Regions from separate parts of the Arthrobacter sp. Cza30 genome, predicted to be linked through region 1. Evidence: riboswitches for the same ligand, from Rfam matches in the RefSeq annotation. Region 1 holds a riboswitch; each other region holds the start of a gene.
The links. A riboswitch is a leader RNA that binds a small molecule or an ion and turns the genes downstream of it on or off. The one in region 1 is predicted to bind glycine.

Region 1 (5,363 bases):
AACCGGGGATCGCCAAGCGGGCGGCCATCAGGGCGCGTGGCCAGGTATCCAAATTGCGGTCGATCCTCGATGCGGCCACCAAAGAGGCGGCCCGCTCCCAGCCCTCGAACGCGGAATTAAGAAAACTCGATCTGGATTTCCATGCGGAACTGGCCCGGCTGTCCCTGAACCCGCTGCTGACCGAATTGTTGGCGATGTCCAACGACCTGATGGCCCCCTCGCGTGCCGACGAATTCCTGACGCTGGAACGCGTCCGGAGCTCTGTCATGTGGCACGGCCGCATTTTCGAGGCAGTTTTGGCACGCGACGGCGACGGGGCCTTCGATGCCATGGAGGAGCACCTGATCGACATCAAGGGCCACACCGAAAAGGGACAGTGAATACGGGGGCACCATACCGGCGCCCGCGGGTCTTCGCCTGACCGGGCGCGCCTAGCACTCGACGACGTTGACGGCCAGGCCTCCCATCGCGGTTTCCTTGTACTTGGAGCTCATGTCCTTGCCGGTTTCGCGCATCGTGATGATGACTTCGTCCAGCGAGACGCGGTGCGTCCCGTCGCCCCAGAGCGCCATCTTGGCCGCGTTCACGGCTTTGGCGGCGCCGATGGCGTTGCGCTCAATGCAGGGGATCTGCACCAGGCCGCCGATCGGGTCGCAGGTCAGCCCCAGGTTGTGCTCCATCGCGATCTCGGCGGCATTTTCCACCTGCGCGGGACTGCCGCCCATCACCTCGGCCAGTCCCGCTGCGGCCATGGAGGACGCGGAACCCACTTCGCCCTGGCAGCCGACCTCGGCGCCGGAGATGGAGGCCTGCTCCTTGTAGAGGACCCCGACGGCGGCGGCCGCCAACAGGAATTTCACGATGACGTCTTCCTTGTCCGCCTGCGTCGCCTTGTCCATGCCCGGCGCGTAGTGCGTGGCGTAGAACATGACCGCGGGGATGATGCCGGCCGCTCCGTTGGTCGGTGCGGTGACGACGCGGCCTCCCGAGGCGTTCTCCTCGTTCACGGCCAGGGCCACCAGGTTGACCCATTCCTGCCAGTATTTGTGGTCCCGGTCCTTGTCCTCCTTGCGCAGCCGCTCATGCCAGGCCGGGGCCCGGCGGCGGACGTTCAGCCCGCCGGGCAGGAAACCTTCGCGCCTGATGGCGGAGTCCTTGCAGTCCTCCATCACCTGCCAGATGTGGATCAAGCCGGCACGGATCTCCGCCTCGGAGCGCGAGGCCTTCTCGTTGAGCATCATGATGTCGCTGATGCCCAGGCCGGTGTTGCGGCAGTGTTTCAGCAGTTCCGCCGCCGTCCGGAAGGGGTAGGGGAGCGTCTCCTGGGCGGCATCGAGCTCCCGGGCCGCCGCACCTTCCTCGCCGTCGCGGACCACGAAGCCGCCGCCCACGGAAAAGAACGTCGCCTCGTGAAGGACGGCGCCGGCGTCGTCGGTCACCTGGAATTTCATCCCGTTGGTGTGCCGGGGCAGCACGGTGAGCGGATGCTGCACCATGTCCTCGACCCGGTAGTCCAGGACCCGTCCGGCCGAGCCCTCGACCCGCGCGCACAACTGCAACTCGCCGGTCGAGGCCATCTTTGCCAGCCGGGATTCGACGTCGTCCGGCAGGATCTGCTCGGGCTGGAAACCTTCCAGCCCGAGCATCACCGCCGTGAACGTGCCGTGGCCGCGGCCGGTGGCCGCGAGGGACCCGTACAGGTCCACCCGCAGCCCTGCCACCCGGTCCAGCACGCCGCGTGACACCAGTTCACCGGCAAAGACGGCGGCCGCCCGCATCGGACCGACGGTGTGCGAACTGGACGGACCGATGCCTACGGTAAAGAGGTCGAAGACGCCTACGGCCATGAGGCTCCTCAGCGCCCTTCGGTGGGCGTGGAAACCGGTGCCAGGTCCGGGTAGAGCGGATGCGCCTGGGCCAGTGCCTCCACCCGGGTCTTCATACCGGACAGGTCAGCGGCCGGCCCGGCGATGAGGGCCTCGGCGATGATGTCCGCGACCTCGCGGAACGCCGCGTCGCCGAAGCCGCGGGTGGCCAGCGCCGGCGTGCCGATGCGCAGGCCGGAGGTGACCATGGGCGGCCGCGGGTCGAACGGCACCGCGTTGCGGTTCACCGTGATGTCGATGGCCGCCAGCAGGTCCTCGCCCTGCTGGCCGTCCAGCTCGGAATTGCGCAGGTCAACCAGGACCAGGTGCACGTCGGTGCCGCCGGTCAGCACCGTGATGCCCTTCTCCGCGACGTCCTGCTGCGACAGCCGCTCGGCCAGGATGCGTGCGCCCGCCAGCGTGCGCTGCTGGCGGTCGGCGAATTCTTCGGAGGCGGCAACCTTGAACGCCACGGCCTTGCCCGCGATGACGTGTTCGAGCGGCCCGCCCTGCTGGCCGGGGAACACCGCGGAATTGATCTTCTTGGCGATGTCCGCCTCGTTGGTCAGGATGATGCCGCCGCGCGGACCCGCCAGCGTCTTGTGCGTGGTGGACGTGACCACGTGGGCGTGCGGCACCGGGCTGGCGTGCAGGCCGGCGGCCACCAGGCCGGCGATGTGCGCCATGTCCACCATCAGGTACGCCCCGACGTCGTCGGCGATCCGGCGGAATTCCGCGAAGTCGAGTTCGCGCGGGTAGGCGGACCAGCCGGCGATGATCAGCTGCGGCTGGTGCGCGTGCGCCAGCCGCTCCACCTCCGCCATGTCGACCCGGTGGTCCTCCTCGGAGACGCCGTAGGCGGCCACGTTGTAGAGCCTGCCGGAGAAGTTGATCTTCATGCCGTGGGTCAGGTGCCCGCCGTGGGCCAGGTTCAGGCCCAGGATCGTGTCGCCGGGCTTGATCAGGGCGTGCATCACAGAGGCGTTGGCCTGCGCGCCGGAGTGCGGCTGGACGTTGGCGAAGCCGGCGCCGAACAGCTCCTTGACCCGGTCGATGGCCAGCTGCTCGATCACGTCGACGTGCTCGCAGCCGCCGTAGTACCGGCGCCCCGGGTAACCCTCGGCGTACTTGTTGGTCAGCACCGAGCCCTGCGCCTGCATGACGGCGACGGGGGTGTGGTTCTCCGAGGCGATCATTTCCAGCCCGGACTGCTGGCGGCGCAGCTCATTGTCGATCTGGGCGGCGATTTCCGGATCGAGGACACCCAGGTCCGCGTTCAGGCTGGTGCTGGCGACCGCCGTCATTGCCGCGGTCATGCTACTTCACCACCGTTGGCGGAGGCGTACTCCTCGGCGGAGAGCAGCGGGCCTTCCTCCGACACCTGGACGGTGAACAGCCAGCCGGCACCGTAGGGGTCATCGTTGATCACGGCGGGATCGGCCACGGCGTCGCCGTTGACTTCGATGACCTCGCCGGTCACCGGGGAGTAGAGGTCCGAAACGGACTTGGTGGACTCGATTTCACCGCAGGTCTCGCCGGCCGTCACGACGGTACCGACCTCGGGGAGATCCACGTACACGATGTCGCCCAGCGCCTCGGTTGCCACGGCAGAGACGCCGATCCTGGACGGGCCGGAACCGTCGGCGGCCACCCATTCGTGCTCCGCGGAGTATCGTAGTTCGGCGTTGACTTTGCTCACTGTGATGCCTTTCTTAACACGCTTTTGTTGAGGAGATGAGAGGAGGTCGCCTCGGCCCCTGTAGTGCACCCGTTTTTGTTCGCCGTGACGCTTAGTGCGCGGAAGCACGTGCGGACGGCGATCATGGCTTCGATGAAGCGGTCGCTGGCCGCCAGATCCCCGGACTCCTTGGCTCGAGGATCAGGGCGCCGGGCACCGGGAACGACGGGGCGGGGATCAAGGTGGGGCCAGGGCCGGCAACCAAGTCTTTGAATGTCTGCGGAGGACGCGCCGCTGCAGGTAGGAAGTCATGAGGAACTCCAAGATCGGGCCGGCCCGAGGGCTCGGCTGGGATTGGGGTTCCTCCCCGCTCTGTATCTGACCTGAGAGATTCCGCGGAGTGTGTTCCGCTTGCACCGTCGGTGAGCCAGGCTGCTGCCTGACTGCTTTCCAGAGTTGCCTCGCCGCGGCGGTACATGGGCCTGAGAGATTCCTGGGGAGGATTTGCTCCTACGGCGCCTGCCCGGATGGTGTGCGGAGAGGACTCTCCCGCCGCGGTTCGAAAGGCATTCAGTTGTGGGTGATTCGCCTCACACCCTACACGCAGGGCCGGTGGGATCCCAAATTGCCGCCGCCAAACATCGGGCCCCGTCGCCGCTCCAAGGTTTGCGCCGGCCGCCAATTCAAGGTCCCGTCCCGCTAGCCGTCACTCTCCGGTCCCGGCGGCCGCCACTCTCCGATCTCGCCGGCCGCCTCTCCGGTAGTGCCGGCACCCGTCCAGGGTCGCGTGCGCCGCTGCGCGTCCGGGAGAACGCCGATGCCTACACAATGAATGGATTCATCAGTATGCTTTCCGTTGATGTCGTCGAGAGGAAGGCTGATGACCAAGGCGCCGGTACCGCCGGGCCGTTGACAAGAGTCGACAGGTTTCGACAACGGGTTGGAACGAATGGCGCTTTGCGCCGGAGACGGAGATTTTGATGAGCAACGACATGGGACGCACGCCGCTATCGCCGGAGGAACTCGAATCGCAGTCCGGGACCGCGCTGCCGGACAAGGAAGTCGCGTCCATCCTGGATCTGAATGCCGATCTCGACCTGGCCATCGATGCGGCCGCGCCGATCGACCTGGCCGTCGCGGCGAACGCCAACGTGGCGGCCCCCATCGATGCCGCGGCCTCGGCCAACCTCCTCTCGGCCGGCTCCACGGCGCAGGCCCTGTCCGACCAGGGAGTCATCATCAACCAGGGCATCACCGCCGACGCGACCGCCGAGTCCACCCAGGACAGCACCATCGACCAGGGCAATGACACTGTGGAGGATGCCGGGACTACGGCCGGGTCCGCTGCCGGGACGGGCGCCGCCGTCGGTGATTCTGGCCTTGCCCAGAAGGCCACCGGGCAGGAGGCAACTGCCCCTGCGCTGCTTCCCGACGGCACCCTGCCCGACACCGGATCCGTCACGGAAGGCCTTGGGTCGACCCTCGACGGGAACCTGCTCAACGTCAACGTTAATCTGGCCGCGGACGCCGATATTGCCGCCCCGATCAACGGCGCCGTTGCCGCCAACGCCAACGTTGCCGCGCCGATCGACGCCGCGGTGGCCGCGAATATCGGTTCGGTCGACAGCAACGCCGTCGCGGTGGCGCAGCAGGACGCCATCATCAACCAGCAGATTGACGGCAGCGCCGAGGCCAGCGCCGGCCAGCAGTCCGATCTCGAACAATAGTCCCTGAATGAGCATCAGTCCGAGCCGGCCGCCGGCCAAGAGTGACCCGCTGCCCGGCGGCCGGCCGGCTGCCCCTTCGGTTGACGTCCCGAC
Region 2 (5,363 bases), 340 kb from region 1:
GCATCATCCAGCCGCCGAAGTCGGTGAAGGACGCACCCAGCCGCTCGTGTTCCTCGTAGAGCGCGGTGTGCCGGGGCATGGTGGTGGTCTCGGTAGTCATGCGGTGCTGACCTCTCTAGTTCTCGAAGGCTTCGGGCGGCGGGCAGCTGCAAATCAGGTTGCGGTCGCCGCCGGCGCCGTCGATCCGTCCGACCGGGGCGAAGTATTTGTCCACTTGCAGGCCCGGTACCGGGAAGGCGGCCTGCTCCCGGGTGTACGGCCGGTCCCAGTCGGAGCTGACCACGGCGGCGGCGGTGTGCGGGGCCAGGCGCAGCGGGCTGGCGTCGAGCGGGAAGTCGCCGGCGATCACCTGGTCGATTTCACCCTTGATCGCGATCATCGCGTCGATAAACCGCTCAATCTCCGCCAGGTCCTCGGACTCGGTCGGCTCCACCATCAGGGTGCCGGCCACGGGGAAGGACAGGGTGGGCGCGTGGAAGCCATAGTCGATCAGGCGCTTGGCCACGTCCTCGGCGGTCACCCCCGACTTGGCGGTGAGTTCGCGCAGGTCCAGGATGCACTCGTGCGCGACCAGCCCGTCGTTGCCGGTGTAGAGCACCGGGAAGTGCTCGTTCAGCCGGGCGGCGACGTAGTTGGCGGCCAGCAGGGCGCTCTTCGTTGCCTCGGTCAGGCCCTCTGCCCCCATCATGGCCACGTAGGCCCAGGAGATCGGCAGCACGCCGGCCGAGCCGTACTCGCTGGCCGAGACGGGCACGCCCTTGCCTTCGTGTTCGGCCAGCGCGGCGTTGCCCGGCAGGAACGGCACCAGGTGTTCGGCCACCGCTACCGGCCCGACGCCGGGGCCGCCGCCGCCGTGCGGGATGCAGAAGGTCTTGTGCAGGTTCAGGTGGGAGACGTCGCCGCCGAACTTGCCCGGCTGCGCGAGTCCTACCAGCGCGTTGAGGTTGGCCCCGTCGATGTACACCTGCCCGCCGGCGGCATGGACCGCCTCGCACACGTCGCGCACATCGGCGTCGTACACGCCGTGCGTCGACGGATAAGTGATCATGATGGCCGACAGCGCGTCGGCGTGCTGGTCGATCTTCGCGCGCAGGTCGGCGTGGTCGATGGTGCCGTCCGGTGCCGTCGCGACCACTACGACCTTCATGCCGGCCAGCACGGCCGAGGCGGCGTTGGTGCCGTGCGCGGAGGCGGGGATCAGGCAGACGTCGCGCTGGTCGTCGCCGTTGGCCAGGTGGTAGCGGCGGATGGCGAGCAGGCCGGCGTATTCGCCCTGCGAACCGGCGTTGGGCTGGATGGAGACGCCGGCGTAGCCGGTGATCGCCGCGAGGCGTTCCTCCAGATCGGTGATCAGCTCTCGCCAGCCGGCGGTCTGGCTGGCCGGGGCGAACGGGTGGATGGACGCGAATTCCGGCCAGGTCATCGCCTCCATTTCCGCAGTCGCGTTCAGCTTCATGGTGCACGAGCCCAGCGGGATCATGGTCCGGTCCAGGGCCAGGTCGCGGTCCGACAGCCGGCGCAGGTAGCGCAGCATCTGGGTCTCGGAGCGGTGGCTGTGGAACACCGGATGGTCCAGGTAGGAGGAGCTGCGCAGCAGGTCGTCCGGCAGTTCGAAGCCGGTGTTCTCCGCCGCTTCGGCGATCTTGCCGGCGGCGTCCTCCACGCCAAAGGCCTCCGCGACCAGGGTGAGGTGCTCCGGCGTCGTTGTTTCATCGGCGGAAATGCCAACGTGGTCGGCGTCGATGCGGCGCAGGTTCACGCCCTTGGCCTCCGCGGCGGCGGCGACTTCCGCGGCCTTGCCCGGAGCCTTCACCGTGAGGGTGTCGAAGAACCGGTCGGCCGCCAGCGCGTAGCCGGCGCCGGTGAGCGCGCCGGCCAGGGTGCGGGCGGCCTCATTGGCGTGCTGCGCGATCGCCTTCAGGCCCTCGGGGCCGTGGTAGACGGCGTACATGCTGGCAACGACGGCCAGCAGCGCCTGCGCGGTGCAGATGTTGGAGGTGGCCTTCTCGCGGCGGATGTGCTGCTCACGGGTCTGCAGCGCCAGGCGGTAGGCGGGGCGGCCGGCGTCGTCCTTCGAGACGCCCACCAGGCGGCCGGGCAAGGAGCGCTCCAGCCCCTTGCGGACGGCCATGTAGGCGGCGTGCGGGCCGCCGAAGAAGAGCGGCACGCCGAAACGCTGGGTGTTGCCGACGGCGATGTCCGCGCCCTGCTCGCCGGGCGGCGTGATCAGGGTCAGCGCCAGCAGGTCGGCGGCCACGGTGACCAAGGCGCCGCGCTCCTTGGCCTGCGCGATCACCGGAGCCTGGTCGAACACCCGGCCGGAGGCTCCCGGCTGCTGCAGCACGATGCCCGAGATGTCGCCGTCCGGCAGGCCAGCGGAGAGGTCGGCAACCTCTACGTCGAAGTCCAGCGCTTCGGCCCGGCCCTTGACGACGGCGATGGTCTGCGGCAGCAGGTCCGCGTCCAGCACGGTCTTGCCGGCGGACTTGGACTTGTTGGACCGGCGCATCAGCAGCACCGCTTCGGCCACGGCGGTGGCTTCGTCCAGCAGCGAGGCGTTGGCGATCGGCAGCGCGGTGAGGTCCTGGACCATGGTCTGGAAGTTCAGCAGCGCCTCCAGCCGGCCCTGCGAGATTTCCGGCTGGTAGGGCGTGTAGGCGGTGTACCAGGCCGGGTCCTCCACCACATTGCGGCGGATCACCGGCGGCGTGATGGTGTCGTAGTAGCCCTGGCCGATCATCTGCACGGCCGTCACGTTCTTCGCGGCGAGGGCGCGCAGGTCCCCGAGGACCTGGGACTCGCTGCGGGCGGCGGGCAGCGCCAGCGGTTCCTGCTGGCGGATGTCGGCGGGCACGGCCGCGTCCACCAGGTCGTCGATGCTGCCGTAGCCCAACTGCTTGAGCATGGTTTCCGCGTCGTTCCGGCGCGGACCAATGTGTCGGTCGGTGAAGGAGGCGCTGCCGGGCCGGGTAGCGCTGGTGGACTTAGCCGTCATGTGAGGAACTCCAGTTATCCCCGGCTGGGCGGACCATGCCGGTAGTGAAGGGTTCCTCCCCGCTCTGTGACTGAACCTGAGAGATTCCGCAGGCTGCGGCCCAGGGGGCCGCCTCCTGCTTGCACCGTCGGTGAGCCGGTCCTGAACGGTCCGGCTGCTTTCCAGAGTTGCCTCTCCGCGGCGGTACAGGGGCCTGAGAGATTCCTGGGGAGGTATTGCTCCTACGGCGCCTGCTGACTGGTACCCAGCAGGACTCTCCCGCCGCATGTCGAAGGCTGTATGCAGTTGTGTCTGACTCCTTGAATGGTAGTCCAGCGGCTGGCGGGCAACAAGGCGGCGACGCCCGACGGCGCGGTGTGCGGCCGCCGCGGGGGCGCCGGAACCCGCGTGGCCGCGGCTACGCTTCGGTGCGCGAGAGCATGCCCTTCACGTAGGCGGCCTGCCCGATGTGCTCCAGGCAGTCGTCCAGGACGCTGACCAGCCGCACCCCCAGGCTGACGTGCGGGTCCCACCGGGTGTCCACGATCCGGTCCAGGTCATCCTCGCTCAGCCCGGCGAGGTACTTCAGGGTGCCGGCATGGACGTCGTCGTAATAGCCGCGCAGCAGGTCGGCCGATTCGACCCGGACGGCCGCTACCTGCTCGGACGTGTGGCCGTAGCCATGGTCTTTTCGCGGCAGCGGCAGGTCGAACCGCTCCGCCCAGCCGGTCAGCCAGTACTGGTCCGTGCCGGCGACATCGGCAATATGGTCGTCCTGGATGCGCGTCAGATGCCAGACCAGCCAGGCGATCGAGTTGCTGTCGCCGCCGGGCCGGGTGGCCAACTGTCCGGCGTCCAGCCCGTCCAACACGAAGTGGACGCGTTCCTGGATCCTGCCGTAGGCATCTGCGAGCAGGTCGTTGAACTTCATGGCGCCTCCCGCCGGTCGACTGTGGCGCCAGCTTACCGGCCGGGGCCGCGGCGAGGAATGCGTGCCCGCCGGCAGGGGGGGCGGTCCCGGTGCCCGCGCATCCGCCGCCCGGACCGCCTGCCACCCGGCGGTCAACTGTAATCGGCCGTGATGGTTCGATCTCGGCCATTGAGCCGCATTGTCCCGCCGTAGGGCACGATCCATTGCGGACGGGTATGGCCGAACGGGACTCCGACGCAGACGACGGCGTGGTCGTTGTAGCGCTTCATCTCGGCGAGGACTGCATCGCGTTGCGCGGCGCGGAGCCGTGCCCGCTCCTCCGCCGGCGGGACCGTACCGTGACTGCTCACCGGCGGCCGGGCGACGAGCACTCCTTCCACGGCCGAGAGGACGCCCCGTTCCCCCAATGCCCGGACCCATCTCTTGACCCACGCTGCCGGAGGCAACTCCTCGCTGGTTTCAAGGATCAGGATCGACCCCTCGAGGGCTTCCCGAGGCGGAAGCCGGTCGGCCATGGCCAGCTGATCGATGACTTCCAGGCAGCCGCCCCACGTGCGGCCGGTCGCTTCCCGCTCGGGCCCCGCCCAGGTCCACGGCTGCGTGGGTTCCCGTTCGCCGAAGTCGACAAGGGCTTGCGGCGTCAGCCAGTCCGGCCCGAAGTCCTCGGACTCTCCCGGGTCCATAATTTCCAGCTCACCGCCCGTCAACAGCGCGGCCTTCAGCGAGGCGAGGTGCTGGTCGTCAATGTGCGGTCCGGCGCCGAGGTGCACCTGGGTCGAGCCCCCGTAGTAGCCCGCTATCCCGAGCGACCACAGCCAGTTCAAGAGGTTCGTGTTGTCGCTGTAGCCCATGAAGATCTTGGGGTTCGCGGCGGCGAGGCCGGCGTCCAGATGGGGAATGAGGGCTACCTGGTCGTCGCCGCCTATGGTCGCGAGGATGGCCCGGATAGCCGGGTCGGACAAAGCGGCGTGTAGATCCGCGGCGCGTTCCGCGGCGGAAGCGCCAAGCTTCCGGGTCGTCGGGTATTCCACGGGGACCAGCCCCGTTTCGGCGCTGAGTCGACGCATCGCCTGCTCGTGGACATCCGGCGCGAACCCCGGGGCAGCAAAGGACGGGGAGAGAACCGCGACCCGGTCACCGGGCTCAAGCTTGGGCGGGGATACGCGGGCATGGCTCGGCATTTCCCCATCCAACCACGGGCTGTGCCTAAGCGGCCGCTATTCATCCCGGGCCGAATCCTCCAGATAGCGGGGCCGCCCCACGATGACCAGGCCCACGGCCAGGATGAGCAAGGCACCGCCCAGCAGTCCGAAGGAGGCACCCCAGCCGCCGCTGGCCTCGCGCAGCAGCCCGAACATCAGCGGGCCGGCGCAGGCGACCGTGTAGCCGATGCCTTGCGCGAACCCGGAGAGCCGCCCCGCGCCGGCCGTGGTGCGGGTCCGGAGGTTCACCAGCAGC
Region 3 (5,363 bases), on a different contig from region 1:
ATGGTCTCGTTCACTCGGCGCCACCCGTGAGCGCGACGTACGCGTCGCGGTCGAGCAGGCCCGTCACCGTCGCGGCGTCGACGCTGATCTTCAGCAGCCATCCCTCGCCGAACGGGTCGGAGTTGACCAGCGACGGGTCGTCGACGACGGCGTCGTTGACCTCGACGACTTCGCCGCTCAGGGGCGCGTACAGCTCGCCGACGGACTTGGTGGATTCGATCTCACCCACGACGGTCGCCGAGGCCACGGCCGATCCCGCGGCGGGCAGCTCGACGAACACGACGTCGCCGAGCTTGTCGGCGGCGTAGTCGGTGATGCCGACGGTCGCGGTGATCGTCCCCGACGTGGTCGACGGGTCGCTGTCGAAGGCGACCCACTCGTGCTCGGCGGTGTACTTGAGGCGGCTGAGGTCGGTCACTTGTTCCTCCTGTAGAAGGGCAGGGTGGTCACGGTCGCGGGGATGCGGGTTCCTCGCACGTCGATGAAGAGCTCGGTGCCGGGGTCGCTGCACGCCGGGGACACCAGCGCCATGGCGATGGGATGCCCGAGCGTCGGGCTGAGGGCACCGCTGGTGATCTGTCCCACCGCGGTGTCGCCGTCCATCACGGCGTAGCCGGCGCGGCCGGCGCGGCGCCCCTCGGATGTCAGCCCGACGAGGACCGGCGCGTCGCGCGACTCGGCCGCGCCGAGCCCGCCCTTCCCGACGAAGTCCTCCTTGTCTGCGGCGACCACTCGACCCAGGCCCACCTGAGCCGGCAGGACGTCCAGCGAGAGTTCGTGGCCGTACAGCGGCATCCCGGCCTCGAGGCGCAGCGTGTCGCGTGCGGCGAGTCCTGCCGGGACGAGGCCGTGCGGCTCGCCGGCGCGCAGCAGCGCGTCCCACAGCGCCGGTGCCGCGGCGTTCGGCACGAGAAGCTCGAAGCCGTCCTCGCCGGTGTAGCCCGTGCGGGCCACGAACAGCGGGGCGTCGTCGAAGGTTCCCGACGCCCACGCGTAGTAGCCGAGCTCTTCGAGCGCCGGGCGCACGCTCTCGATGCCGGGGGTCTGCTCGAGGATGGCCCGAGCGCGGGGCCCCTGCACCGCCAGCAGCGACGCCGCGTCCGTGATGTCCTCCACCAGCGCGCGCGGCTGACCGGAGACGAACGCGAACGAGCCCTCCGGAAGCGGATCCCCCGGTCCCGGCGCACGGAACCCGCGCGCACGGTCGTCGAACGCCGCCGCGACGGCATCCCGGTTCCCGGCATTGGCGATCACGAGGAAGCGCTCCTGGGCGATGCGGTAGACGATGACGTCGTCGATGATCCCTCCCGCCTCGGCCAGCACGAGCGAGTACTTGGCCTTGCCGACGGCCATGGCGCTGACGCGGCCGGCGAGGGCGTAGTCGAGGAAGGGGGCGGCGTCCCGGCCGGAGATCAGGAACTCCGCCATGTGGGAGATGTCGAACAGGCCCGCGGCCGTGCGCACCGCGTGATGCTCGGCGAGGTCGGACGTGTACCGCACGGGCATGGACCAGCCGCCGAAATCGGTGAAGGACGCACCGAGCGTCGCGTGGCGCTCGTGCAGGGCCGTGGTGCGAGGTGCGGTCATGAGTTCTCCCGTTCGTGGGCGGGCAGACGCCGGACGGCGTCTGTGAACTCCCCCTCTGTCATAGGCCTGAGAGCTTCACCGCGGCATCCTCTTGTCGAAGGATGCCGGGGGTTTCACCGTCGGCGGATCCAGCGCGACCTGCTGCGCTCGAATCGCTTTCCAGAGTCGGCCGGGCCCGGACGGTACGCGTACCTGAGAGATTGGCGGGGAGGCTTGCTCCTTCGGTGCTCGACGATCGTGCTGCCGAGGCTCTCCCGCCCGGGTCATTGGCCGGTATTGACTTGCGGTGCCAGCATACCGGTCGGCGTCGTCAGCCGGTGCAGCGGCCGCTCGACACGGCGTCGCTCAGCGAGGGGGCCTGCTCGACGACGGGCGTGAGCTCGGCCATCGTTATGGCGAAGCCGCGGTCGGGGTCGTCCTCCGATCGCGCGAACACGACGCCGGCGACGGCGCCGTCGCCGGTGAGGAGCGGTCCGCCGGAGTTGCCGGGCCGCACGACGGCTTCGAGGGAGTACAGCTCCCGCGGGGCGAACGCCCCGCCGTAGATGTCGGGCACCGGCGCCGTCCCGGTCGAGAGCACCGTGGCGTTGACCATGGTGAACGGTCCGCCATGCGGATAGCCCTGCACCGCCGCGGCCGTCCCCGGCCCGAGCGTCTCCGAGAACGGAAGCGGTTCGGCGCTCAGGCCGTCCACCGCGATGACGGCGAGGTCGTCGACCGGATCGAAGTAGACGATGCGACCGTCTCGTGCGACGCCTCCCGGCAGCTCGACCACCGGCGTGTCCACGCCGGCGACGACGTGCGCGTTGGTGACGACGCGGTCGGGCGCGACGACGAAGCCGGTGCCGGTGGAGCCGCGGCCGCACGCGTAGGCGGTGCCCGAGACCCGGGCGACGGATGCCGCGGCCCGGGTGAGCTCGGGATCGTCCAGCGCGACCGGAGGGCCGACGGGCGCGGTGGCACCCGGCCCGAGGAGCTCGCCGAAGCGGGGCAGCCCGTCCTCGATCACGGCGCTGCGCAGTTCCGCGAGCGCCGCATCCATCGACGGGGGCGTGAGGGCGTCGAGGCCGCGCAGCACGGCCGACGAGCCCACCGCCGCCGACACCGCGGGGACACCGGCCACGGCGATGGCCGGCGCGACGAGAACCAGCGCGAGCGCCGCCGCCACGACGGATGCCGCACCGCCGAGCAGGCGCTCGATGACCCGGAGCTTGAGCCGGTCGGCGCCGGAGCGCAGCGCGCGCCCGATCGCCGCTCCCGCCGCGGCACCCAGGATGAGCAGGCCGACGGCCGTGGCGAGCACCGCGACGCCGCGCCACGCGGCTGAGGGCACCCAGGCGTTCACCATGGGGGTGAGCCAGAACGCGGCGACGGCGCCGGCGGCAAGGCCCGCGAGCGTTCCGATGCTCGCGAAGAACCCGCGGCGGATGCCGCCGATCAGCGCGCCCACCAGAAGGAGCACCACCAGCACGTCGACGACGATCATCCCCACCCCTTCGGCTTGTCCCGCCAGGGTACTGAGGTCGCCTGGGAGGCGGCCTCGATCACAACGTCAGGGACGGCGTTTGGCTTCTGGTCATGGTGACACTATGATCGAGCCGAGAGTAAGAGTCACGATGACCAGAACCGCCGCCCTTCCCACCCCGTCCGCCGCCGAGGCCGCGGCCGATGCGATCCGCGTCGCCGTCTCGACGGTGATCTTCACTCTTCGCCGGCTTCCCGGCTCCGCCGGCACCGCCGTGGTGCTTCCGCTCGTCCGCCGAACGCGGGACCCCCATCAGGGACTGTGGGCGCTCCCCGGCGGCTGGCTCGATGTCGATGAGAGCCTGGATGCCGCGGCATCGCGCACCCTCGCCGAGACGACGGGGCTCGCACCGAGCTACCTCGAGCAGCTCTATGCCTTCGGCGCCGTCGACCGCTCCCCCAGCCGCGTGGTCTCCATCGTCTACTGGGCCCTCATCCGACCCGACGAGGTGCCCGACGGATCCGTCGAGAACGTCGAGTGGTTCGATGCCTCCGCGCTGCCGCAGCTGGCGTTCGATCACAACGAGATCGTCGGCTACGCCCTGTGGCGTCTGCGCAACAAGGTCGGCTACAGCCGCATCGCGCACGGCCTGCTCGCTGACGAGTTCACCCTGGCCGAGCTCCGCGAGGTGTACGAGACGATCCTCGGCCGGCACCTGGATCCGGCGAACTTCCGCCGGCAGGTCGAGCACTCCGGCACGCTCATCCCCACCGACCGCTTCCGCACCGGCAGCCATCGTCCGGCGCGGCTGTACCGCTACAACCAGGACGTCGAGCTGGCCGACCGCGGTCCGCTCGACGCCCGTCCCTGATCACCGAAGAACGAAGGCCCGCCATGCCCGCCGTCAACATCGCCCTTCAGAGTCGCCCGCAGCGCGACGCCTCCGTCGATCACGCCATCCAGGCCATCGTCGCCGGCGCCTCGACCGCCGCGACATGCACCACCGATCTCGCCGCCGGGCCGTGGGACTTCGACATCCGCCCCGGCTACGGACCGGGGTCGTCGATGGGAGACGTCATCCCCACCGGCGCCCCCCGACAGGGCGAGCTGCCGCGGGAGTACCGCGAGGCCTCGGAGTCGGAGCTCGCCGAGCGGATCCGCGCCGCCAAGGCGACGCTCGGCGACCGGGTCGTGGTGCTCGGGCACTTCTACCAGCGCGAGGAGGTGGTCACGCACGCCGACTACGTGGGCGACTCGTTCCAGCTGGCCAACGCCGCGCTGGAGCATCCGGATGCCGAGGCGATCGTCTTCTGCGGCGTGCATTTCATGGCCGAGACGGCCGACCTGCTCTCGCGTCCCGAGCAGGCGGTGATCCTTCCGAACCTCGCCGCCGGATGCTCGATGGCCGACATGGCCGACATCGACCAGGTCGAGGAGTGCTGGGAGCAGCTCGCCGAGGTCTACGGGGATCTGGACGCGCCGGATGCCGAGGGGCGGGTGCCGGTCGTCCCGGTCACCTACATGAACTCCTCCGCCGCCATCAAGGGCTTCGTGGGTCGGCACGGCGGGATCGTGTGCACCTCGTCCAACGCCCGGACGGTGCTGGAGTGGGCGTTCGCGCGCGGGCGGCGGGTGCTGTTCTTCCCCGACCAGCACCTCGGCCGCAACACCGCCAAGGCGATGGGCGTGCCGCTCGAGCAGATGCCGATGTGGAATCCCCGCAAGCCGCTCGGCGGGTCCGATGCCGCGACGCTCGAGGACGCACGCGTCATCCTGTGGCACGGCTTCTGCTCGGTGCACCGGCGCTTCACCGTCGACCAGATCACGGCGGCGCGCGCCGAGCATCCCGGGGTCCGGGTGATCGTGCACCCCGAGTGCCCGATGGAGGTCGTCGACGCCGCCGATGAGGCCGGCTCCACCGACTACATCCGCAAGGCGATCGAAGCGGCGACCGAGCCGACGACCTTCGCGATCGGCACCGAGGTGAACCTCGTGCAGCGCCTTGCCGCGCAGCATCCGCAGCACGAGATCTTCTGCCTCGACCCGGTCGTGTGCCCGTGCTCGACGATGTATCGCATCCACCCCGGATACCTCGCATGGGTTCTCGAGGCGCTCGTCGCGGGCGAGCGGCCCAACCGCATCACCGTGCCGGCGGACGTCGCCGAGCCGGCGCGGCTGGCGCTCGAGCGGATGCTGGCCGCGAAGCCCCCTGCGGCGCCCGCCTCGCACGGGGAGAACGCGTCATGACGGCGCCCGCGCACGCGGTGATCGTGGGATCGGGCATCGCCGGACTCACCGTCGCGCTGCATGC

Region 2: linked by a shared signal. The riboswitch ahead of gcvP (aminomethyl-transferring glycine dehydrogenase) and the one ahead of gcvH (glycine cleavage system protein GcvH) in region 1 are both predicted to bind glycine.
Region 3: linked by a shared signal. The riboswitch ahead of AC5RVZ_RS05120 (glycine cleavage system aminomethyltransferase GcvT) and the one ahead of gcvH (glycine cleavage system protein GcvH) in region 1 are both predicted to bind glycine.

The regions. Positions count from the first base shown of each region.
Region 1 covers NZ_JBNHGA010000002.1:650,301-655,663, reverse strand. The annotation lists gene AC5RVZ_RS08355 (FadR/GntR family transcriptional regulator) at 1-380, shown strand, start outside; gene AC5RVZ_RS08350 (L-serine ammonia-lyase) at 432-1,847, opposite strand; gene glyA (serine hydroxymethyltransferase) at 1,856-3,181, opposite strand; gene gcvH (glycine cleavage system protein GcvH) at 3,178-3,564, opposite strand; glycine riboswitch at 4,004-4,105, opposite strand; gene AC5RVZ_RS08335 (peptidoglycan-binding protein) at 4,524-5,270, shown strand; gene AC5RVZ_RS08330 (zinc metalloprotease) at 5,278-5,363, shown strand, end outside.
Region 2 covers NZ_JBNHGA010000002.1:314,479-319,841, forward strand. The annotation lists gene gcvT (glycine cleavage system aminomethyltransferase GcvT) at 1-100, opposite strand, end outside; gene gcvP (aminomethyl-transferring glycine dehydrogenase) at 116-2,995, opposite strand; glycine riboswitch at 3,167-3,266, opposite strand; gene AC5RVZ_RS06745 (mycothiol transferase) at 3,393-3,905, opposite strand; gene AC5RVZ_RS06750 (S66 family peptidase) at 4,037-5,086, opposite strand; gene AC5RVZ_RS06755 (MFS transporter) at 5,123-5,363, opposite strand, start outside.
Region 3 covers NZ_JBNHGA010000001.1:1,114,082-1,119,444, reverse strand. The annotation lists gene gcvH (glycine cleavage system protein GcvH) at 11-418, opposite strand; gene AC5RVZ_RS05120 (glycine cleavage system aminomethyltransferase GcvT) at 415-1,587, opposite strand; glycine riboswitch at 1,633-1,756, opposite strand; glycine riboswitch at 1,758-1,854, opposite strand; gene AC5RVZ_RS05115 (MarP family serine protease) at 1,898-3,073, opposite strand; gene AC5RVZ_RS05110 (NUDIX hydrolase) at 3,204-3,923, shown strand; gene nadA (quinolinate synthase NadA) at 3,947-5,299, shown strand; gene nadB (L-aspartate oxidase) at 5,296-5,363, shown strand, end outside.